DNA from 3 places in the Cupriavidus sp. PET2-C1 genome. Region 1 is predicted to be linked to each of the others. Evidence: predicted binding sites of a transcription regulator. Region 1 holds the regulator's gene; each other region holds the start of a gene.
The links. The regulator sigma-54, encoded in region 1, starts transcription at its own class of promoters, with help from an activator protein. The targets are predictions, from matches to a motif close to TGGCANGNAANCTGCTTT.
Positions count from the first base shown of each region.

Region 2: the regulator sigma-54 is predicted to act here: its motif matches at 2,666-2,683, upstream of ACX12D_RS24705 (ammonium transporter).
Region 3: the regulator sigma-54 is predicted to act here: its motif matches at 1,250-1,267, upstream of ACX12D_RS03260 (pilin).

Region 1 is NZ_CM137259.1:491,298-498,852, forward strand. Features, by position in the region: gene hprK (HPr(Ser) kinase/phosphatase) at 1-903, opposite strand, end outside; gene ptsN (PTS IIA-like nitrogen regulatory protein PtsN) at 939-1,394, opposite strand; gene hpf (ribosome hibernation-promoting factor, HPF/YfiA family) at 1,777-2,127, opposite strand; gene ACX12D_RS02275 (RNA polymerase factor sigma-54) at 2,177-3,652, opposite strand; gene lptB (LPS export ABC transporter ATP-binding protein) at 3,788-4,573, opposite strand; gene lptA (lipopolysaccharide transport periplasmic protein LptA) at 4,598-5,242, opposite strand; gene lptC (LPS export ABC transporter periplasmic protein LptC) at 5,297-5,923, opposite strand; gene ACX12D_RS02295 (KpsF/GutQ family sugar-phosphate isomerase) at 5,939-6,922, opposite strand; gene ACX12D_RS02300 (monovalent cation:proton antiporter-2 (CPA2) family protein) at 7,074-7,555, shown strand, end outside.
Region 2 is NZ_CM137260.1:1,047,809-1,055,363, reverse strand. Features, by position in the region: gene ACX12D_RS24725 (SDR family oxidoreductase) at 1-550, opposite strand, end outside; gene ACX12D_RS24720 (CreA family protein) at 622-1,128, opposite strand; gene ACX12D_RS24715 (acyl-CoA thioesterase) at 1,145-1,630, opposite strand; gene ACX12D_RS24710 (HU family DNA-binding protein) at 1,823-2,104, opposite strand; gene ACX12D_RS24705 (ammonium transporter) at 2,716-3,918, shown strand; gene ACX12D_RS24700 (mechanosensitive ion channel family protein) at 4,157-4,987, shown strand; gene ACX12D_RS24695 (Bcr/CflA family multidrug efflux MFS transporter) at 5,061-6,281, opposite strand; gene ACX12D_RS24690 (hypothetical protein) at 6,669-7,250, shown strand; gene mdoH (glucans biosynthesis glucosyltransferase MdoH) at 7,333-7,555, opposite strand, start outside.
Region 3 is NZ_CM137259.1:710,237-717,791, forward strand. Features, by position in the region: gene ACX12D_RS03255 (TerC family protein) at 251-946, shown strand; gene ACX12D_RS03260 (pilin) at 1,335-1,814, shown strand; gene ACX12D_RS03265 (PglL family O-oligosaccharyltransferase) at 1,917-3,788, shown strand; gene ACX12D_RS03270 (YMGG-like glycine zipper-containing protein) at 3,815-4,285, opposite strand; gene ACX12D_RS03275 (hypothetical protein) at 4,490-4,939, opposite strand; partial or broken gene moaC (cyclic pyranopterin monophosphate synthase) at 5,179-5,520, opposite strand; gene ACX12D_RS03285 (M35 family metallo-endopeptidase) at 5,956-6,918, opposite strand.

The DNA.
Region 1 (7,555 bases):
GTCGCGCAGCGTGTCGATGCCGCGCAAGCGCAGGATGGTGTTGCGCACGGCGGCCTCGACCAGCACGGCGAGATTTCGACCGGCCGCCACCTGGATCTTGACCATGTGGATAGGCAGGCCGAGCACGTCGAGATACTGGGAGTCCAGCGGCAGGCGCTCGAATTCGCCATCGTTGCGGCGTACCAGCTGCACCACCAGCTTGAGCTTCATCTTGCGGCGTACCGCGGTCTCGCCAAAGATGGTCTTGATGTCGAGCAGGCCCAGGCCGCGCACTTCCAGCAGGTTCTGCAGCAGCGGCGGGCAGCGGCCCTCGATGAAGTCCGGCCCGAGGCGCACGAAATCGACGGCATCGTCCGCCACCAGCCCATGTCCGCGCGAGATCAGTTCCAGGCCGAGCTCGCTCTTGCCCAGGCCGGATTCGCCCATCACCAGCACGCCCATGCCGAGGATGTCGAGGAACACGCCGTGCATGGTTACGCGCGGCGCGGAAATGCGCGACAGATAGAGGCGCAGGTGATCGATCACCGCGGCCGAAGACACCGGCGTGGTGAACAGCGGGGTGGACGAGCGCGTGCAGCGCAGTTCCAGGTCGGGCGGCGGCTCCATGCCGTCGGCGATCACCAGGAACGGCGGCTCCAGCAGGATCAGCTCGCCCATCTGGCGCTTGCGCATCTCGTCATCGAGGCGCTGGTAATACGTGATTTCGGGCTTGCCCAGCACCTGGATCCGGTTCGGGTGGATCAGGTTCAAGTGGCCGACGAGATCGGCCGCGGACGTGGCTTCACGCGCAAACTCGACATCGAAGGCGCGGTCCGCACCCTCCAGTCCTGCTACCCAGGAGAGTTTGATATCGGCTGCGTTGTCGTCGAAGATCGACTGCGAGGTGACGCCAGTGAGTTCCATTCGGGTGCTTTCAGGGGCGGGCTTTCAGTGCCGGATCAAGGGTGCCATTGCGTCAGCAACTGGTGCACGTCGTCGGGGGTGGGCAGGGTAGCCAGTCCTTCGCGCATCTCGCGGTCGGACAGCAACTGGGCGATCTCGGAGAGAATTTCCAGATGCTGCTGGGTGGCCTGTTCGGGCACCAGCAGGAAGATCAGCAGCGCGACCGGCTTGCCGTCGGGCGACTCGAAGGGGATCGGCTCGGCCAGGCGCATGAAGGCGGCCAGCGGCTGCTTCAGTCCCTTGATGCGGCCGTGGGGGATTGCAACCCCCGCGCCTAGGCCGGTGGACCCCAGCGACTCGCGGGCGAACAGGTTGTCGGTCACGGTCGCGCGCGCTACGCCATGGTTGTTCTCGAAGAGGAGCCCGGCCTGTTCGAACACGCGCTTCTTGCTGGTGACGCTGACGTCGAGGTTGATGTTGCCGGGTGGCAGCAATTTAGCCAAACGATTCATGTGGAATGCGCAGGGTTTTCTAGTAAGCAGGCCCGGGGCCAGGAGGCGTCCCGCCGGGCGGAAAGTGGATAAAAACCAAGGCCCGAGGTTTCCACCGGTTGTCCCCCATGCCGGTGTCGGGCGTCTGGCCATTATAGAGCAGGCCCGCTTCCGCTTTGTGCATTGCAATAGCCGATGCGCTCAAGCGGTGCTGCATGCACCGGAATGGCTAGGCCAGTCAACTATGTATTGCACAGCATACACCGGTACATATGCGTTGCGGAATCCCCTGTGTGCCCCGATTGGGTAGGCCGCAATGAAAAAGCCGCGCTCTGGGCGCGGCTTGATTCCATTTTTCAAGGGACTGACACCGACGGCCCGGTATGTGGGCCGCCAGGCACGGTCATTGCTGCATCTGCGATGCGGCCATCTGATACTTGACCGCTTCACGGTCGTGGCTCTGCACGCGATCCTTGTGGCGAATCACCTGCCGGTCGAGCTTGTCGACCAGTGCGTCGATAGCGGCATACAGGTCTTCATGATGCGCTTCGACAAAGATGTCCTTGCCCTTGAGATGTAGATTGATTTCCGCGTACTGCCGCCGGTCCTTTTCTTTTGTATTGTCGACAGAGAGCAGCACACTTACGCCAATGACTTGATCGAAATGCCTGACGATACGCTCCAGTTTCGTTTCCACGTACTCACGCAGAGGGGGCGTGATGTCCAAGTGGTGTCCACTGATCTTGAAGTTCATAGCGTTTCTCCTTCTGAAAGAGCTGCATCAGGCAGGCGATGCAGCTCGGCTACAAAGTCTTACGGAGATTGACCGCGGGAATCTTGAGCGCTTCGCGGTATTTGGCAACGGTACGCCGTGCCACCACAAAGCCTTGCTCGCCGAGCAATTCGGCAATCCGGCTGTCGGACAAGGGGTTCCTAGCGTCTTCGGCTCCTATCAATTGCTTGATCAACGCACGGATTGCCGTTGATGAGGCCGCGCCGCCGGTTTCTGTGGATACGTGAGAGCCGAAAAAATACTTCAGCTCGAAAGTCCCCATCGGCGTTGCCATGTATTTATTGGTAGTCACCCGAGAGATGGTGGACTCGTGTAAACCCAGTGTATCGGCAATCTCCCGCAAAACCAAGGGGCGCATCGCAATTTCACCGTGGGTGAAGAAGTTCTTTTGACGTTCGACAATGGCTTGTGCGACGCGCAATATCGTGTCGAACCTTTGCTGGATATTCTTGATCAACCAGCGTGCTTCCTGCAGCTTTTGCTGCAATCCGGCCGCGCCCGCGTCGCCTTTTGCACCGCGCAAAATCTGCGCGTACATGTCGTTGATGCGTAGCCGCGGCATCACATCCGGGTTGAGATGGGCGATCCATCCGCCGCTCAACTTTCGAACAAAAACATCGGGCACCACGAAATCCGCTTCCGGCCGGCTGTAGGCATGGCCGGGATAGGGCGCGAGCGAGCGGATCAGTTCATGGGCGGCCTTGAGTTCCGGTTCGTCCACTTGCAGCGCCTTTTTAAGGCGCGTGTAATCGCGCACCGCCAGCAGCTCGAGGTGGTTGGTGACGATGCTCAGCGCCAGTTCGCGCTGCGGATGCTTGAGCCTGCGCAATTGCAGCGCCAGGCACTCGGCGGCGTTGCGTGCCCCGACGCCCGGCGGATCGAAGCTCTGCAGCAGCGTGAGCACAGCCTGGATCTCGTCGACCTCGAACTCGAGCTCCTCCGGCAGCTCGCTGCAGATTTCCTCGAGCGTGGTGCTCAGGTAGCCGTCATCGTCCAGGGATTCGACCAGGAAGATAGCCAGCCCCTTGTCGCGCAGGGAAATCTTGAGCGGCGCCAGCTGTTCCATGAGGTGTTCACGCAGCGTGGGCTCGGCGTCGCGCAGCTGCATCGGGGTCTTTTCGTCGTCTTCGCCTTGCGGGCGGCGGGCGAAGTCGTCCAGGCTCCAATCGCTGCCGTAGTCCTCGTTGCTGTCGGAGTAGCTGTCGTCGGCTTCGGGGGCGCCATCCGGGCGGTTCTCGCTGGTGCCCTGGCCATCGGCGGGCGCCGGCGCGGGCGCGCTCTGCAGGTTCACCGAGCCGTCCGAAGACACGCGCAACGGGCTGTCCAGCCAGTCGTTCTCACGCTCGAGCAAGGGGTTCTCGGTCAGCGCCTGTTCCACTTCCTGCTGCAGTTCAAGCGTGGACAGTTGCAGCAGCCGGATCGACTGCTGGAGTTGCGGCGTAAGCGCGAGATGCTGCGAGAGGCGGAGCTGTAGCGACGGTTTCATGCGACCTATTTTATGCTCAACTTCCGTACTGATGGAACGGAAATTGCTATCGCTGATGTCGCTATGATCGTTTGAAGGATAAAAGGCGACACCGAAGCCGCCCGGGGGCCGATGCGCGGCAGGCGCCGCGCGCCCTTACATGCGGAAGTTCTCGCCCAGGTAGACCTTGCGCACCGACTCGTTGGCGATGATGTCCTCAGGCTGCCCGGACGCCAGCACCGCGCCTTCGCTGATGATGTAGGCGTGGTCGCAGATGCCCAGCGTCTCGCGCACGTTGTGGTCGGTGATCAGCACGCCGATATTGCGTGCCTTGAGGAAGCTGACGATGCGCTGGATTTCGCCCACCGCGATCGGGTCGACACCGGCGAAGGGCTCGTCGAGCAGGATGAAGCGCGGCGCGGAGGCCAGCGCGCGGGCGATTTCCACGCGGCGGCGCTCGCCGCCGGACAGCGACAGCGCCGGGTTGTCGCGCAGGTGGGCAATCTGCAGGTCATCCAGCAGGGTGTCCAGCCGGCGCTCGATCTCGGCCTTGCCCAGGGGTTTGCCATCGTTGAGCTGCAGCTCCAGCACCGCGCGGATGTTCTCCTGCACATTGAGCTTGCGGAACACCGAGGCTTCCTGCGGCAGGTAGGACAGGCCCATGCGCGCTCGCTCATGGATGGCCAGGCCGCTGATGTGCTTGTCGTCGAGCACGATATCGCCCTCGTCCAGCGCCACCAGCCCCACGATCATGTAGAACGACGTGGTTTTGCCCGCGCCGTTGGGGCCCAGCAAGCCGACCACCTCGCCGCTCTTCACGTCGAGCGACACGTCCTTGACCACGGTGCGCGAGCCGTAGCGCTTCTTCAGGTGGCGCACGACCAGCGTGCTGCTGTCCTTCAGGGTGGCGGGCTGGGACGGTGCGGTTTGGGTAGCGGTCATGAAGGTGAAGTCAGAATCCGTGGGTCAGGGGTTGACGGGAGCCGTGGCCGGCTTGAGCGGCAGCGGGTTGGCTGCGGCACCGCTGGCGGGTTGCTCCTGGCGCGGCGACAGCACGGCGCGCACGCGGCCCGACGGGCTGCCCGCGGTCGCGTTCTCGGCGCCGCCGCTGGCCGTGTAGAACTCGTTGCGGCTGTCATAGGTGATCACCGCGCCGCGGATCTCGTCGACCAGCTTGGCGCCGGCCAGGCGAGCCATGCGGGCGCGCCCGATCAGCTTGGACAACTCCTGCTTGCCGTCATATTCGATGCGGTCGCCCCAGCCGTCGATGTACTCGTCGACGTTGTCGCGCTTCTGGCGGATATAGGCTTGCTTGCCGCCCTTTGAGGTCGCGACCGCGTACTGGTAGCCCTCGGGATCGGTGCGGACTTCGGCCGCGTCGGATTTGAGCACCATGGTGCCTTTGGTCAGCACCACGTTGCCGGTCAGTACGTAGACCTGCTTGACGTCATCGTAGCTGGCATTGTCGGCCTCCAGGACCAGCGGCTTTTCGCGGTCGGCCTTTTCGGCGCTGGCGGGCGCGGCCAGCGTGAGGCCAAGGACGGCGGCCAGCGTCAGCAAAGCGGCCGTGCTGCGGCGCAGACAGGACGAAGTCGTCGGGAATGGGTTCATGTTGGCGTGATGGCGGTTGACGCGGGCGGCTGGTGCCCGCGGGCGGCTTCAGGGCTACTTCGCGGGACTTGCCGGCGGCGGCCCCGTGATGATGGTGCCGCGTACGTTACCCAGCAATTGTACTTCGCGAGTGACATTGTTGAAGACCAGTCCGTTGGCGGTCATCACCGACGGGCCGCGGGTCAGCTTGACAGCCTTGTCGGTCTTGACGATGTCATCGTTCACCAGCACCTGGAAATACTCCGAGGCGGCCGTCATCTGTGGGTCCTTGGCAGGCTCGGGGCCCTGGGCACGCACGATGAAGGCATTGCCGAACAGGTCGATGACCGAGCCTTCCGCGTTCATCGTGCCGCGATCGGAGTGGCCGGTGACGGGCGGACGGTCGATTTCGTAGGAGCGCATGGCCGGGCGCGTCACTTCGTAGGTCTGGTCGTCCTCGAAGTGGATCATCTTGTCGCCGGTGAAGCGCAGCTTGGTGTTGCCGTCCTCGGCAAGCTCGGTCGCGGAAAAACGGATCATGTAGTAATCCGGTTCATGCTTCTTGCCTACCGTCCCGGTGTCCGCTTCTTTCGGGGAGTTGACCTGCACCAGCCAGAAGGTGCTGCCCGCCACCAGTGCCATCAGCAGCAGGGGCAGGGCTCGCATGGCAAGCCGGCTCAGGGAGGACAGGATTTCCCGCATGGGCATGGGCTGGCCTCAGATGACCTTGGCGCGGGTCAGGTCGTGGATGTGGAGCGCGCCGACCAGGCGCCGCTCCGCGTCGACCACCAGCATCTGGTTGATGCGGTTCGCCTCCATCACCTGCACGGCTTCCACGGCCAGCTGGTCCGGCCCGACGGTATGCGGTGTGCGGTGCATGACCTCGCTGATGGGTACGGTCTTCCAGTCACGCGGGGTTTCGAGCAGGCGGCGCAGGTCGCCATCGGTGAAGACGCCGATCAGGCGGTCGTCCGGGTCCACCACCGCGGTCATTGCCATGCCTTTGCGGGTGATTTCCATCAGGGCCTGTGCCAGCGGCGTGCTCTCGCGCACCTTGGGCACCGCGTTGCCGCTGCGCATGACGTCGCGCACGTGGGTCAGCAGCTTGCGCCCGAGCGCGCCGCCCGGATGCGAGCGGGCAAAGTCTTCCTCGCCGAAGCCGCGGGCATCCAGCACCGCCACCGCGAGCGCGTCGCCCATCGCCAATGCGGCGGTGGTGCTGGCGGTCGGGGCCAGGTTGAGCGGGCAGGCTTCTTTTTCCACCCCGGCATTGAGGTGCGCGTCGGCCAGCTTGGCCAGCGTGGAGGCGGGGTTGCCGGTCACGGAGATGAGCTTGGCGCCGATGCGCTTGACGATCGGGACGATCGAAAGCAACTCGGCGGTCTCTCCGGAATTGGAAAAGGCGATCAGCACGTCGTCGCGCGTGACCATGCCCAGGTCGCCGTGGCTGGCTTCGGCCGGATGCACGAAAAACGCGGGCGTGCCGGTCGAGGCCAGCGTGGCCGCGACCTTGCGGCCGATGTGGCCCGACTTGCCGATGCCGGACACGACCACGCGCCCGCTGCAATTGAGCGTCAGTTGCACGGCCTGCGCAAATCCGTCGTCCAGGCGGCCTGCGAGGGCAGCGACGGCGTCGGCTTCGATCTGGAGGGTTTCGCGAGCGAGCCTAAGTGCTCGATCCGCATTGAAATTAGCTATCATGGCGACGAAGTATACCAACGAATGCGATGGCGCTTGGGCTGTTCCTGGGATCGGGCGGCCGGAGCGGCCATCGCGCTTGCCGTAATCCGCCGGCAGGGCCGCCCGCACCGGGCCGGCCCGGTGCCCGGCGCGGCGTACCCTGACCCTGTCGATGCACTCTCCGCTGGACCTTACCCTTGTCCTGCTGGCCGCCGCCGTGTTTGGCGTGGTCGCGTTTCGCATGTTGCAGTTGCCGCCGATGCTGGGGTACCTGGTCGTGGGCATCCTGATCGGGCCGCACGCGCTCGGCCTGGCCAGCGATACCGCGCAAACCAAATACCTGGCCGAGTTCGGCGTGGTCTTTTTGATGTTCTCGATCGGCCTGGAGTTCAGCCTGGGCAAGCTCAAGGCGATGAAGCGGCAGGTCTTCGGCCTGGGCGGCTCGCAGGTGGTGCTGTCGCTCCTGGCCGTGATTCCGGCGAGCTGGGCGTTCAACTGGCTGTTTCCGCTGTCCTGGCAGGCCTCGGTGGCGTTGGGCGGCGCGCTGGCCATGTCATCCACCGCCATCGTGTCCAAGATGCTGTCGGAGCGGCTGGAGCTGGAGAGCGAGCACGGGCGCAACATCATCAGCATCCTGCTGTTCCAGGACCTGGC
Region 2 (7,555 bases), on a different replicon from region 1:
GCCCGCAGGCGATGTCAAAGGCGCGGCCATCCAGCGAGAGGCTCTTGGTCAGCCCGGTAATGGCGTGCTTGGTGGCCGTGTACGGCACCGTGTTGGGACGCGGCGCGTGCGCCGAGATCGAGCCGTTGTTGATGATGCGGCCGCCACGCGGGCTCTGCGACTTCATCAACGCGAAGGCCGCGCGCGAGCACAGGAACACGCCCGTCAGGTTGGTGTCCAGCACGGCCTTCCATTGCGCAACAGAGAGTTCATCGATCGACACCGCTGGCGCATTGATGCCGGCGTTGTTGAACAGCACATCGAGCCGGCCGAAATGGTCGCGAACCTGGGCAAAGAGCCGCTCCACCGAATCCGGATCGCTGACGTCGCATTGCACCGCCAGCGCCGTATGGCCCTCGGCCTTGGCTTGCGCGGCCAGCGCCTCCAGCGGCGCGGCGGTACGCCCGGCAAACACCACCCGATAGCCTGCCACGAGCAGCGCCTGCGCCACCGCCTTGCCGATGCCGCGGGCCGCGCCCGTTACCAGCGCAACCTTGCCTTGCTCACTCATGCTGTCTTCTCCGGACTGGATTGTTGAATGGATCGTGGATCGGGAAACGAATGCCTGGATGCCTTGGATGCCTACTTGACCGGAATCGGCGTGGCAGCCGCCACCGGCACGGCGGTCACGCTATTCTGCGGGCTGCCGGACACGATGCGGTCCGAGTAGGTCAGGTAGACCAGGGTGTTGCGCTTGCGGTCGACCGTGCGCACCACGTGCAGGGTCTTGAACAGGATCGACATGCGCTCGGAAAACACATTGTCCTGCTGGCGCAGCGGCCCCTTGAACGTGATCGGGCCGACCTGGCGGCAGGCAATGGAGCTTTCCGGCGGGTCTTCGGCCATGCCCAGCGAACCCTTGATGCCTCCGGTGCGGGCACGCGACACGTAGCAGGTCACGCCCTCGACCTGCGGATCGTCATAGGCTTCGATCACAACCTTGTCGGAGCCGGTCATGCGGAAATTGGTGCTCACGCTGCCGATTTCCTCGGCATGCACGGCCGGCGCCAGCAGCGCCAACGCCGCCAGAAGGCCGGTCAGGGGCCAAAACGGCCCACGGGAAACGCAATGGGAACGCCCGGATTGCATGGCCGTGCTCCCCACCTCAGGACACCGTGCCGGTGATTTCATCGTGCCGTTTTTCCATTTCCTGACGCAGCTGGCGGCGCAACTGGGCCGCGGCAAAGCGCTGGCGCTCGACTTCATCGCGGGGCACCAGCGGCGGCACTTCGGCAGGCGCGCCGCTGTCGTCCACCGCGACCATGGTGAAGTAGCAGCTGTTGGTATGGCGAACCAGCTTGCTGCGGATATTCTCCGTGATCACCTTGATGCCGATTTCCATGGAGCTGCGGCCGGTGAAGTTGACTGCCGCCAGGAACGTCACCAGCTCACCCACGTGGATAGGCTGGCGAAACACGACCTGGTCGACCGACAGCGTGACCACATAGCGCCCGGCATAGCGGCTGGCACAGGCATAGGCCACCATGTCGAGGTACTTGAGGATGGTGCCGCCGTGCACATTGCCGGAGAAATTGGCCATGTCCGGCGTCATCAGCACGGTCATGGAAAGCTGGTGGGACAGGTCATTCATGATGAAAATCCGGAATCTGGAAGCGGCCGGGCCGACCCGCGGCGCAGGTCGAAAGGCTGGCGCCGACGATCGGCAGTTTAACCCGGAACGATCGTCCTGCCTTGCCCCCGAGAACGTCAAAAAGCACCCGCGCACCAATAAAAAAGCGGCCCAACGGGCCGCCTTCTCATCAGCGCCTGGGGCGCGGACTACTTATTTCTTCTTGTTCACAGCGTCCTTGAACCCTTGGCCGGCAGAGAACTTGACCGTCTTGGCGGCCGGAATCTTGATGGTCTCGCCAGTACGCGGATTGCGTCCGGTACGTGCGGCGCGCTTGCCGGAGCTGAAGCTGCCGAAGCCCACCAGCGTTACCGAATCACCCTTGGCAACCGCCTTCTTAATGTTGTCCAGAGCGGCATTCAGCGCGCGCTCTGCTGCAGCATTGCTCAGTTCCGCGTCAGCGGCGATGGCAGATACCAGTTCACCTTTATTCATGGCTGATTTCCCTTGTTGGTCGTCTTGATCGGAGTGTCTGCCACGCGGCAAATTACCGATCGGCGCAGTCTAATCCGCGCTTTACGCATTGGGCAATCCCCAGTGGCACCAATGCAACGAAAAAAGCCGCAAATCCTTGAGTCAAGCGCCTTTGCGGGGAATTTACCCCTCCTTTTCCGTGCTTTCAAATGCGGCCGGCGAGAGTAATGGTCATTCGAACGCGGGTACGTGATGACAGGCATCGCTTGACAAGGTCAGGCCATCGCTGCGTGCGCCTTGCTGCCTCCGAACCCACCCAGGCAGCTTGGTTGGCAGCATCCCAATGGCTTTGGACGGACGCGCCAAAAAGAACCCATCATGGTGCATATAACCGGTGGACGCGCGCCCCAAATCGGGGCATTGCCTCATTTTGGCGCAGACTCCACATGCCAGGCATCCCCGGCGCATGACATTCGGTTTCCGGTGATGGCTTCGCAATCCGCGCGGCACCCACGTCGAGCGCGACAAATCGGTGCAAATTCCACCAACACGGTGCAGATCCCCGTCTCCGATGCCCCAGACTGGTACGCTTTTTGCATCCGTGTGCTCCCATTTTGCGCATTGAGGATTGTATGGACAAATGGAAGAGTGGCACCGATGCCCTGTTCATCTTGCTAGGGGCGATCATGGTGCTCGCCATGCACGCGGGCTTTGCGTTCCTGGAACTGGGCACGGTGCGCAAGAAGAACCAGGTCAACGCACTGGTCAAGATATTGGTGGATTTTGCGGTTTCCACGATCGCCTATTTCTTTATTGGCTACACCGTGGCCTATGGGGTCGAGTTCTTCACCAGCGCCCATGCACTGGCGGAAAGAAGCGGCTATGAGCTGGTGAAGTTCTTCTTCCTGGCAACGTTTGCCGCCGCCATACCGGCGATTATTTCTGGCGGCATTGCCGAGCGCTCGCGCTTCAATCCGCAACTGGTGGCCACCTTCGTGCTGGTGGGCCTGGTCTATCCCTTCTTCGAGGGCATCGTCTGGAACAACCGCTTTGGCGTGCAGGACTGGATCGCCTCGGTCGCGGGCGTGCCGTTCCACGACTTCGCCGGCTCCGTCGTGGTCCACGCCATGGGCGGCTGGATCGCGCTTCCCGCCATCTTGCTGCTGGGCGCGCGCCGCGGCCGCTACCAGAAAGACGGCCGCATCAGCGCGCACCCGCCCTCGAACATCCCGTTCCTGGCGCTGGGCGCATGGGTGCTGGCGGTAGGCTGGTTCGGTTTCAATGTCATGAGCGCGCAAACCGTCGACAAGATCAGCGGGCTGGTGGCCATCAACTCCCTGATGGCCATGGCCGGCGGCACGCTGGCCGCCTGGGCGGCCGGCCGCAACGACCCCGGCTTTGCCTACAACGGCCCGCTGGCCGGGCTGGTGGCGGTCTGCGCCGGATCCGACCTGATGCACCCGTTGGGCGCGCTGGTCACGGGCGCCATCGCCGGTGCGCTGTTCGTCTACCTGTTCACGCTGGCCCAGAACAAGTGGCATATCGATGATGTGCTGGGCGTCTGGCCGCTGCACGGGCTGTGCGGCGCGTGGGGCGGCATTGCCGCCGGCATCTTTGGCAGCCAGGCGCTCGGTGGCATTGGCGGCGTTTCGCTCGGCGCGCAGTGCCTCGGCACCCTCCTTGGCATCGTGATCGCCCTGGTGGGTGGCACCGTGGTTTACGGCACGCTCAAGAAAGTCGTGGGCATCCGGCTCGACGCTGAATCGGAATACAACGGCGCGGACCTGTCGCTGCATCGCATCTCCGCCACGCCGGAGCGCGAAACCAACTGGTAAGGCACGGCGCAAAGGGAATTGCGCCCTTGCGCTCTTGCGCGCCGCCACCCCTTCTCCTGCGCCCCATGGCCGCGAGTGGCGCCCTGCGCCCTTTGCGGCCATTTTGTGCTTGAACTTCCGCTCGCCGCGTAGCAATAATGCGTTGCCCACCTTCGCGCCCCGCCGCCGATGCGCCCGGGCATCCGCTGCATGATGTTCGTTGCCTGTGTACCTGCCGAGCCAGCAAGGGAGAAACGCGATGGATGCTACAACGCTGCAGAAGTATCAGGATGTGGTGGTCGCCTATGCGACGGAAGTCGGGTTCAAGGTTCTCGCCGCCCTCGTCTTCTGGGTGATTGGCCGGTGGCTGATCCATGTCGTGGTGCGCATGGTGCAGGGGTCCCTGACCAAGCAAAAGGTCGACCCGACCCTGCTGCGCTATGTCGGCTCCATCGTCACGGTGACCCTGAATGTCGTGCTGATCATCGGGATCCTGGGTTACTTCGGCATCCAGACCACCAGCTTTGCCGCGCTGATCGCGGCGGCCGGCATCGCCATCGGCATGGCGTGGTCGGGGCTGATGTCCAATTTCGCGGCAGGCGCCTTCCTGGTGGTGCTGCGGCCCTTCAAGGTCGGGGATTTCGTCACGGCAGGCGGGATCACCGGCACCGTCAGGGAGATCGGCCTGTTTGCCACCACGCTGGACACGCCCGACAATGTCCTCACCGTGGTCGGCAACAACAAGATCTTTGCGGACACCATCCAGAACTTCAGCGCCAACCCGTACCGCCGGGTCGAGCTCAAGGCCCAGTTGGCCGGCAGCACGGACGTGGCGGCGGCCGCCACCCTGCTCAAGGAGCGGCTGGCCGCGCTGCCCAACGTTCTGGCCGAGCCGCCGCCGGACGTGGAGATTCTCGAGTTCACCCTGGTGGGTCCGGTGCTGGCGGTACGTCCGCACTGCCATACCGACCATTACTGGCAGGTGTATTTCGATAGCAATCGCGTGATCCGCGAGAGCTTTGGCGAGGCCGGCTTCGCCGCGCCAATGCCAGCCCAACTGGTGGTGCTGCAAAACGCCGCGGCCGCTTAACCGTGTATCGATGGGATGGCGCGGCCACACTGAGCCAGGCCGCCCCGCTACCGCTGCAGCGTCGGCGCCCGGATCATCCGGCGCCGCGCACCGTCGCGCCTGAACGGCCGAAGGCCCGCATCAGCACGGCGCCGGTACCGCAAACGCCCATGACCACCGCCAGCGGCAGCGCGCTGCCGTCCCGCCAGAAGCTGACGGCGGCGCCGGCCAGGGTGCCCAGGGAGAATTGCAGCGTTCCCATCAATGCGGAGGCCGTGCCGGCACGATGGCCCTGCTGGTCCATGGCCAGTGCCGAGGCGTTCGGCAGGATACAGCCAAGGCTGGCGATAAACACGAAGAAACCCGTCAGCAGCACCGGCAGCGGCGCCAGGCCGGCGAGCACAGCCGCGGCCAGGACCAGGCCGGCCAGGCACGGCGCCAGCAGCGCGCCGCGCAGGACATGGTCCAGCGTGCGGTTGCGCACCAGGCGCGCATTGAGCTGGGACATGCCGATCAGGCCCAATGCGTTGGCGCCGAACACGAAGCCGTAATGGGAGGGATCGATGCCATGCAACTCGATCAGCACGAACGGCGAGCCCGCAATATATGCAAACATGCCCGCCTGCGCGCAGCCGGCCGACAGCGAATAGCCGACGAAACCCCGATCTCGCAGCAACTCGCCGTAATTCGAGAGCACGCGGCCCAGCCGCAACGGCATGGCGCTGGCGTGGTCGAGCGATTCCTCCATGTAGCGGTGGACCACCCACAGGATCAGCAGGCTCGCCCCGCACAACAACCAGAAGATGGCACGCCAGCCGAATGCCGCCAGCACGGCGCCCCCGATGATGGGCGCCAGGATCGGCGCCAGGCCCATCACCAGCATCAGCGAGGAGAAGGCGCGCGCGGATTCATGGGCCTCCAGCCGGTCGCGAATGACGGCGCGCGCCATCACCATGCCCGCGCAGCCGCCCAGCGCCTGCAGGAAACGCCACAGCATCAGCGCATCGACGTCACGCGCGAGCGCGCACCCGGCTGCGGCCAGCGCATAGGCCAGCAGGCCGACATACAGCGGCGGCTTGCGGCCAAAGCGGTCGCTGATCGGGCCATAGAATGCCTGCCCCACCGCCAACCCGACCAGGAACGTCCCCAACGTGAGCTGCACGCGGCCGATATCGACCCCGAGATCCCCGGCCAGCGCCGGGAAACTCGGCAGGTACATGTCAATGGAAAGCGGCGCCAGTGCGGTAAGCGAAGCGCATACCAGGAGCCAAAGCGGAAAGCGCCCGGATTGCGGGGCGCGGGTGGAGCGGGTCATCGAAACATCCTGAGGAACAACCAGGCCGCCGGTACGGCCAGCGGCGCCCGATGCGTCAACGGGCTAACGGCGTAGCGGCACGGGAGCGGCTAAAGACGTAATTGTTGCATAGCGTAACAAGCCGCGCACTCGGCACGCCGCGCGGCGATGATGCAGGCGCACGTCCGACCGGACGCGTGCAACTGTGATGACGGGCCTGACGATACCGCGGCATTGCGGCGATTCCGGGCCTCGCTTCGCCGCGGAGTGGAGGAGTGCGTGGCTTTCAACGGCAGCGACGCCAAGGGTACAATGCCAGCCTGTCGGCCGCCTGGGGCGGACGATCGCGCAGCCCGACGCACCGCGGGAACCCACCCGATGGTGCGGTTCCCGGCAACGTTTTCCTGCATGAGAACAAGATACAAACTGCTTTCTGTCTTTTTTGCCCTGGCCGCCGGCGCGGCCAGTTTGCCGTGGGCGCAGCGCGCGCATGCGGCACCGGCTCCAGCCAGGGCTGCCGCCTCCGCCCCTGCCCCCGTGGTGGTGGACGAGGCCGATGCCCTGGCGCAAATGCTCAAGGGCGCTGCCACGGGCCAGAATACCGGCGCGGCGGGCGTGCCTGAATTGCTGCGCAATACCGCCCGTCCCGACAACATATTGTCGCGCGCTTGCCGCCAGCTCAATGACGCCCTGCCTATCGAGATCGATGGCGAGACGCGCTTGCGCCGCTGCCAGTCGGTCCCTGGCAAACATATCCTGTTCCAGCTGGAGCTGACCAAGTACCGAGGCCCCATGCTGGACCTCGCCAGCTTCGAGCTCAGCTACGCCGCACCGCTGCAGCGCAATATCTGCGCGAACCGGGACGTTGAAATCCTGACCAAGCTGGGCATCAGCATGATGTTCCGCTACATGACGCGCAACGAGCGCGGCGAGCGTCGCGTTGGCGACGTCTACATCAACGCGCCCATCTGCTCCTCGGCACTGCGCTAGACCCTGCCAACCCCATTTGGCATGCCTGCCGGGATGCCGGGCCTTGCCTCCGGGAGCTGGTGCGCCAGCTCCGGGGCATGGCTCAGGCGAGCCTTGGACGCAAGGGCACCACGTTGGCAGCGCGCCGGGGCAGCACACGGGTTTCTTTCCAACGCGCATGCGCCAGCGGTGAGCCCCAAACCAGTCCATGCAACTGGGCGAGCGCAAAGGGATCGCCCAGCAACAGGTGTTTCTCGGCAGCCGACAGCGCGTCCGGGCCGGCGGTGAGCGCCTTTTGCACCAGCGCGGCGTGCTCCGCTCGCGTA
Region 3 (7,555 bases), 220 kb from region 1:
TCGCATGACTGCGGCCGCACACCGGCTCTCCATGCCCCCGCCTTCGTGCGGGGGCATGTCATTCTGGAGTACCGTTACCTAGGGTATCTCCCAAGGTGCGCGACATGCCGATTGAAACCGAATCGAAAGCTTGATACGGTAAATCTTCATGTCTGAAGACTCAGACATCCGAAATTCCGCAGGCGCCGCAGTTTTTGGCGGTGCCATGTGGCGTTAGAATCATAATTTAAGAAACTCGAGGAGCTTTACCGTGGAACTGCTGTCCTCCACCGCTTTCTGGATCGCGTTGGGATCCATTATCCTGACCAACATCGTGCTATCCGGCGACAACGCCGTGGTGATCGCGCTGGCCTCCCGCAACCTCCCGCCCGCCCAGCAGAAGAAGGCCATCTTCTGGGGCAGCGCCGCCGCCATCATCATGCGGGTGGTGCTGACGGTAGCCGCGGTCAAGCTGCTGAGCCTGCCGTACCTGAAGATCGTCGGCGCCATCCTGCTGGTCTACATCGGCGTGCAGCTGCTCACCGGCGATGACGACGAAGAAGGCCACTCGGCCAAGGACAACATCTGGGCCGCGATCCGCACCATCCTGATCGCTGACCTGGTGATGTCGCTCGACAACGTGGTGGCCGTGGCCGCCGCGGCGCAGAAGGGACCGGAAGGCAGCCAGCTGATGCTGCTGATCCTGGGCCTGGGCCTGTCGATTCCCCTGATCGTGTTCGGCAGCACCATTCTGCTCAAGGTCATGGACCGCTTTCCCATCATCATCGTGCTGGGCGCCGCGCTGCTGGGCTACCTGGCCGGTGAAATGCTGGTCAGCGACCCGGTGGACGCCGCATGGTTCGAGATGCACGTGCCGCATGCCCACCTGGTGTTCGGCGTGATCGGCGCCGCGCTGGTGGTGGTGGTTGGCAAGCTGCTGAATAAGCGAGCGCCACAGACGGCCTGATGGGCTGATAGGCTTTGGCCCGTCTTGGGACGGGCTTGTAGATTGGGTGGTGCCCCGCTGGGGCACTGCCGGACAGACGGGTGGCCCGGGAGCCGCCCGTTTTGTTTTTGGGCCGTAGCGCAGGCCACTCGGCGGATTCGGCGGTGATTTCAGTGCGGTTTCAGACTGACTTGAGCCAAAACGTAGGCTTACTGACCCGCCGCGTCATACTTAGTGACAAAATTTGCGCGGGATCAACACCCGGAAGAGCCTGAAGTGGCGAAAATTGTCACTCGCCGACGAGACATCAAGACTTGGCGGCGCTGGCACGCTAAGTGCTAAGAACTGACGGCATCACATGAAACAGAATGTTTCGATTTGTATCTAAAATTCCTTCGAGGGGTCAATCATGCAACAACGGGTGCAACAAATGAAAAAACTGGGCCGCCGAGCCCAGAAGGGCTTCACGCTGATCGAACTGATGATCGTGGTTGCGATTATCGGTATCTTGGCGGCAATCGCAATTCCGCAGTATGGCGACTACACTTCCCGGACTCGCGCAGCCGGAGCGGCGTCCGAACTAGCAGCGTTCAAGACCGGCGTCGCCATGTGTGCTCAAGAGACTGGCGCGCTGGCGAACTGTACTACCGGCAACGCCAATGGTTATATCCCGGCCTTCGTCGCTACTCAAAATCTGACGGCGGTTGCAGTCGCTGCTGGCGTTATCACCGCAACAACAGGAGCTACCGACGGCGCCACGCCTCCGGTTAAATTGACTATCGTCGACACGCCGACCATCACGCCGGGCAATGCAAATATGACATGGTTGAACAATGGTACGAGCTGTGACGCCAAGCGCGGCTTCAAACCGGGTCAAGGCGATTGCTAATTAGCTAGCATTGTCCAATGAGCGCCTTCGGGCGCTTTTTCTTTACCCACTCCCCAAGCTATCATCCGCCTTCTGCCCGCAAGGGATAACAAGGCGCCCCACATGCTGCCCTCCCGGTCAGCCATTCCTCTCAGCTTCCTGGCCGTAGCCGTCACGCTACCGCTGCTGGTCTCCCGGCACACGCTCCCCCTCGCCACCTTCTACGGCGAATGGACCTCGGCATTGCTGTTTGCGCTCGCCGTCATCGTGCTGGCGGCCTCGGCACAGCGGCAAGCCAGGGACACGGCCTATCAGGCCGCTCCCGCCCAATTCCCCTGGATCGTCCTCTTCCCGCTCTGGCTGATCGCCACCGGCATCACGCAAACGCTGACCGGCATGGCCGATGTGTCGGGCAGCCGGTTGCTGACTGAGCTCTCGCTGGCACTGGGCGCGGCGGTGATGTGGGCAGCCTGGCGCCAGGGCCGTGCTGCGTCGTCCGTGGAGCGGCAAGCGATGGTGGATGCGCTGGCCATCGCCTGGCTGGTGGCGGGGTTGCTGGGCACGCTGGCGCAATGGGTGCAGGTGTTTGGCCTGGAGCCGGACACGCTGGGGATGGTGTCCACTTATTTTTACGATGACAACCGCCGCTTGTGGGGCAATCTGAACCAGCCTAACCATCAGGCGACTGTTGCGGGCATTGCGCTGGCGGCGGCGGTCTGGCTGGCGGCGCGCGGGTGGTTGCGGGTGCCGGCCTGGCTGGCGGCGGCGGCGGTGCTGGTGAGCGGCATCGTGCTGTCCGGCTCGCGCACGGGTGTGCTGCACTTGGGGCTGGCCGCGGTTTATGCGCTGGTGGCTGCCTGGATGGCGCGGGGCGGGGCGGCGTTTGGCAGCACCGGTGAGCTTGGCGGATTCGCAGGCGCCATGCAGCGCGCCGGCCACGCCGGGCGCAACCCCATGCGGCGTCCCGCTGGGCTGGCGTTTGCCGCGGTGGCCATGGTGGTTTTGCTGCTGGTCTTGCAGCCGGCGATCAAGAGCGCCGGGCAGGCAATGGGCTGGCGCCTCTTCGATACCGTGGCGCAGATGCAGGGGGGCGACCAGCTTTCGTGGCGCGCCGCGATGTGGACGCACGCGTGGGCGATGTTCCGCGCCCATCCGTGGCTTGGGGTGGGCTGGGGTGAGTATGGCTGGGCGCAGTTCCAGCAGCTCGCGCAGGTGGGCGTGAAAGTCGAGATGTCGCTGCATGCGCACAATGCCGTGCTGGATATGCTGGCCAAGATGGGCGTGATTGGCGCGGCGGGTGTGTTCCTGAGCCTGCTGGCGTGGCTATGGCGCGTGGCGCGCCAGCGCTTGTGGCGCGGGGATGCGCGCGAGCGCGCGCAGACGGGGCTGGTGCTGACCTGGCTGGCGATGCTGTGCGCGCATTCGATGCTGGAGTACCCGCTGCACTACCTGTATTTTGTGCTGCCGTTCTGCTTCATGCTGGGCTGGCTGGAGCCATCGGGGTTCGGCCGCCTGCGCACGCCGCGCGGGTTTGCCGTGCTGGCAGGCCTGGCATTCGCCGGCGTGGCGGCGGCGATCCTGACGACAATGTGGCAGGACTACCGCCGTGCGGAGGCGCGCGAGTACGCCCGCGCCGAGCGCCGGGTCGCATTGCCGATGCCGAACTTCTGGTTCCGGCAGGCTGCCGCGTCGGACGCGATCGAGGAGGCTAAGATCACGCCGGAGAATGCCGCGCAGTTGCTTGGGGCCCATATCGCCGCCGTGCACCTGCTGCCGACCCCGACGCTGATCTCGCGCACCGCCTGGCTGATGGCGCTGACCGGCGACCCGGTACAGGCCCGGGCGTGGCTGGAGCGGCTGCGCTTCTACTTTGCGGGGGATGAGGCTAACCAGTTCGCGGCGCTCGCCCGCGCCTGCGCCGAAGTCGACGCGGCGGCGCAGCCGCGGGATTTCTGCGACTGGGTGCAGCTGCGCGCCAAACGCAAACCGGCGTGAGCCTTCCTAAGCTGCGCCGCGCCGGGTTATTGCGGGGCGTAGCCCGGGGGCGGCGGAGGCGGATAGTAATACGTTGGCGCAGCAACCGGACGCGGGACCGAGGCCATGCGCCCGTAGACCGGCACCCGGTTGCCGCTTGCATACATGCATTGCACGTACGCCGCGTCGTACTGGCGCTGGCTGCCATAGCCGGCATACTGGGCATTGCCTGCCCCTACCGCCGCGCCGGTGAGCAGGCCGACACCCGCGCCCACCGCCGCGCCCGTGCCGCCATTGAAGGCCGCGCCGGCCGCCGCGCCCAACGCGGTGCCCACCACGGCGCTGCCTACCGCGCTATTGGTGGCCGCCTGGTTGGCGGTGACGCCACCCACCTGCCCAAAGGCGAACTGGCGGCAGTTGTTGTCGTCGGCCCGGAACTGGTCGAAGTTCTTGCCGGTGCCCGGCAGCACCATCACGCTTGGCCCGCTGGGCATCACTGCGCATCCGGCCAGCACCATCGCCGCGAGCGGCAGGCTCAGCAGGATTGGCAGGCTGGGGCGGTTGAAGTGGTTTAGGACTTTCATCTCGGCACCTCGGTACCTCGGTCATCGATCATGGTCCGCGCGCGCCGGCGCAGCGCGCCGTGAGCGCTTCGGGCATTCAGCTTGCCCGTCTGTCAGGCGCAGGTGGAGATCAGGCGGGCATCAGTCACACAGCAGGCGCTAGGCGGGTGGCTGTGCCGGCACCTTCTGCCAGCCGCCGGGGCAGGCCTTGATATACGGGTAGTAGCCGTCAGGCCGCGCGCAGTGATACCAGTACGCCTGCTGTTGGGGCGCGGGTGCCGCGACACCGCCGCTGTCCATTTCCATCGTGCCGTCCTGGTCCTGCTCGATGTACTGCGCCGGCGCCGCAGGTACCCCGACGACCGCGGGCCCATAGGCGTAGCCGGGCGGGTAGTAGTACGGGTAGGGGTAGCCCCACCCGTAGCCGTAGCCGAATCCAGGGCCGATATAGACGCCTACGCTGCCGTGCCAGCCGCCATGCCAGCCACCGCCGCCGTGCCATCCACCACCACCGTGCCAGCCACCGCCGCCTCTTCCCGCCAGCGCGGTACCGCTCGCGCCCAGCGCCGCCAACACCAGCAAAAGCTGGCCAACCCTACGCCCGTTCATGTTGTCCACCTTGGATCGACGCGGAACGTGGTTCCGCCGGCAGCGCAGCTTGCGCCCCCTAAACTGCATTGAATACCAATTTGCCGCAAGCCGCGATGCGCCGCGCTCTGGCGAAATGCGGCGTTACGCTTGTTACAGCGGAAGCGGCCCTGGCGCTGGACTGTGTCAGGATTGGTAAGAAAGGTGGCGCGTATTGGCGATGCGGATCAGGCACATGTGGCGGGTGCTGGGCATCCTGCTCAGGTGCCCGCCACCCAATCCCCCGACTTCCCGCCATGCTTCTCCAGCAGCTTCACGTCGCCCATCACCATGCCGCGGTCGACCGCCTTGCACATGTCGTAGATGGTCAGCAGCGCCGCCTGCACGCCGGTCAGCGCTTCCATTTCCACGCCGGTCTGGCCGCGGGTCTCGGTGCGCACGGTGCAGCGGATGGTGGCGCTGGCCTCGTCCATTGCGTAGTCCACCGCCACCTTGGTGAGCGAGATCGGGTGGCATAGCGGGATCAGGTCAGAGGTGCGCTTGGTGGCCATGATGGCGGCCACGCGCGCAATGCCTGGCACGTCGCCTTCGGAAGCGATGCCGCGAACTGCATCGCTGATCGCCGTGGATTCTTCCACTTTCCGCTTGGCCCGCAACATTCGCTTGGGCAGGCCGGAAGCAGGGAGATTTCGACACGCCTCCCGTTGCTCACATCGCCCGGCCTGTACACACCAAAGTGTTCTTGCACAGGCACCTGATTGAAATTCGTCTCTTTCAAGGTACGCGCGACCGCGCGGAGACGTTCCGCCGCCAGAGATTTGGGGCTGCTCTCGCCTTCCTCGGCATAGCCCCCGACCGTGATGGCCTTTTGCCTCGGGTACTTGATGCGCTGATCGACCATCCAGTTTGCCAGGCGGAGCATTTCGGATGCGGTCACGACACTTGAGTTGGACGCGAAGTAAACGTCGATATTCTTGCCCGGCATGCACGCATGCGCGCACTGCATCGACAAAAATGCTGACAGCGCAAGAACGATGTTAGCCGCGCTCATAGATCACATACCCCGCAATGCTGTCAGCGTTCTGAAGTGTCAGTTCGGGCCGAGTTTTAGCGAACTTCAAACACTCGCTCATGAAATACTCAATATCTCGCGCACCAAAGGTATCGGCAAAGTGCGAGACTTCGTGAATCAGCGTTGAAACCTGAGAATCCGCTGTATAGGAATAATCCCGCAACTCACAGAATTCCAGATGGATCGCGATGGTGTGGGTTCGCGTGTCCGGCGCGCAAACTTCGGCTACGACTCCGACTTTCTTCTTGGAATTTGAGGTGCAGCCGACATGCGCCATCGCGCTTTCGGAATATCGAACGAAATTGTCGGGCGTTAGCATAGCTAGAACACCGCGTAGGCGACCAAGTCCTGCCGTCAAGCTTGTTCGGGTAGGCGCATCATCAGACCCGAACCATTCCGAGACGCGGAATTTGTCGGCTGACGACCATCTCTTTAGTTCGGTTAGTCGCTTATCGACTAGGGATACGGCTTTGTTGCGCCGCTCCATCACGAGCCGAGCAAATTCCTCGTTCGTCATGTTCGGGCAAATCCGGTCCGAATCGTCAGCAAGCTTACTGCCTTGCATGTTTTCCACAAGCTTATTCCGTGCCTCAGATGACAGCGTGCTGGTGGTATCGGCGGGCATGCGAATACCGTTGCCGCGGGTCACCTCGATGGTGAAGTCGTTCTGTGAGGCGATGACGATTGGTTTCACCGGGCATTTGCAATTGACGCGGGCACCTTCCACAAGAATTTGCTGCCCCATAAGGTCGAACGACGGATAGCAATCATTGGTCACTATGCCGCCACTTTTGCACGCCGGGCAGGTTGCGAAGTCGCCTTCGATTGCCACGTTGACGCCGTGATGGGACATCGTGCCGGTGCCCACTAACACGCCGTTTGTGCTAGTCCGGTCACCGTTGCGCAGTGCGTTTCGCATATCGTTCATCGTTCAATCTCCCTATTCATCGCCTGGCTCGGTGTGCGGGACATGCCCACACGCACGCGAGGATAAAGATGGTCTGTCCAATCCATCTCCCTCTGTTGTTGCACGGCAATCTGTGCCGTTAGCCAGATATACAGAAAAGACTAGTTCTATGAAATCAGACGAATCCGAAAAAATGTGAATCTCTGTCAACAACCATCAATCGGCCGCTGGCTTATTGTTCCCAGACAAGTTGCGGGGTGCCCAGAAAAACCAATGGGTTACAGGTTTCCACTGCGAGCGTGATAGCTGGGGATGGCTGGGGATAGCCAAGGATTGTGCCGACCTACTGGCTGGGCCGCTTCGAGCAATGCCTGTTCCTCAAGGGTGCTGAGAACTCGGGTTCTCGCCGAGGCGGGGAAGGCCTTGGTAGCGGGGAGACCTACTCAATGTATTGCCCAATGACCTCCGCCAAGGTGGTCCTCTCGGCCTCCTGTCGGCTAACGTGCACACCTCGGTCCGTTTCGGACTCTACGGCACGTGCCCAGCGCTCAGCCTCGGCTTTGCTGTCAAAGGTTCGGACTTCCGCTGGGAATCCCTTCTGCGAAACACGGGCTTGCCACGTGTTCCCCCTACGTCTTACTGATGCCATCGCTTGCCT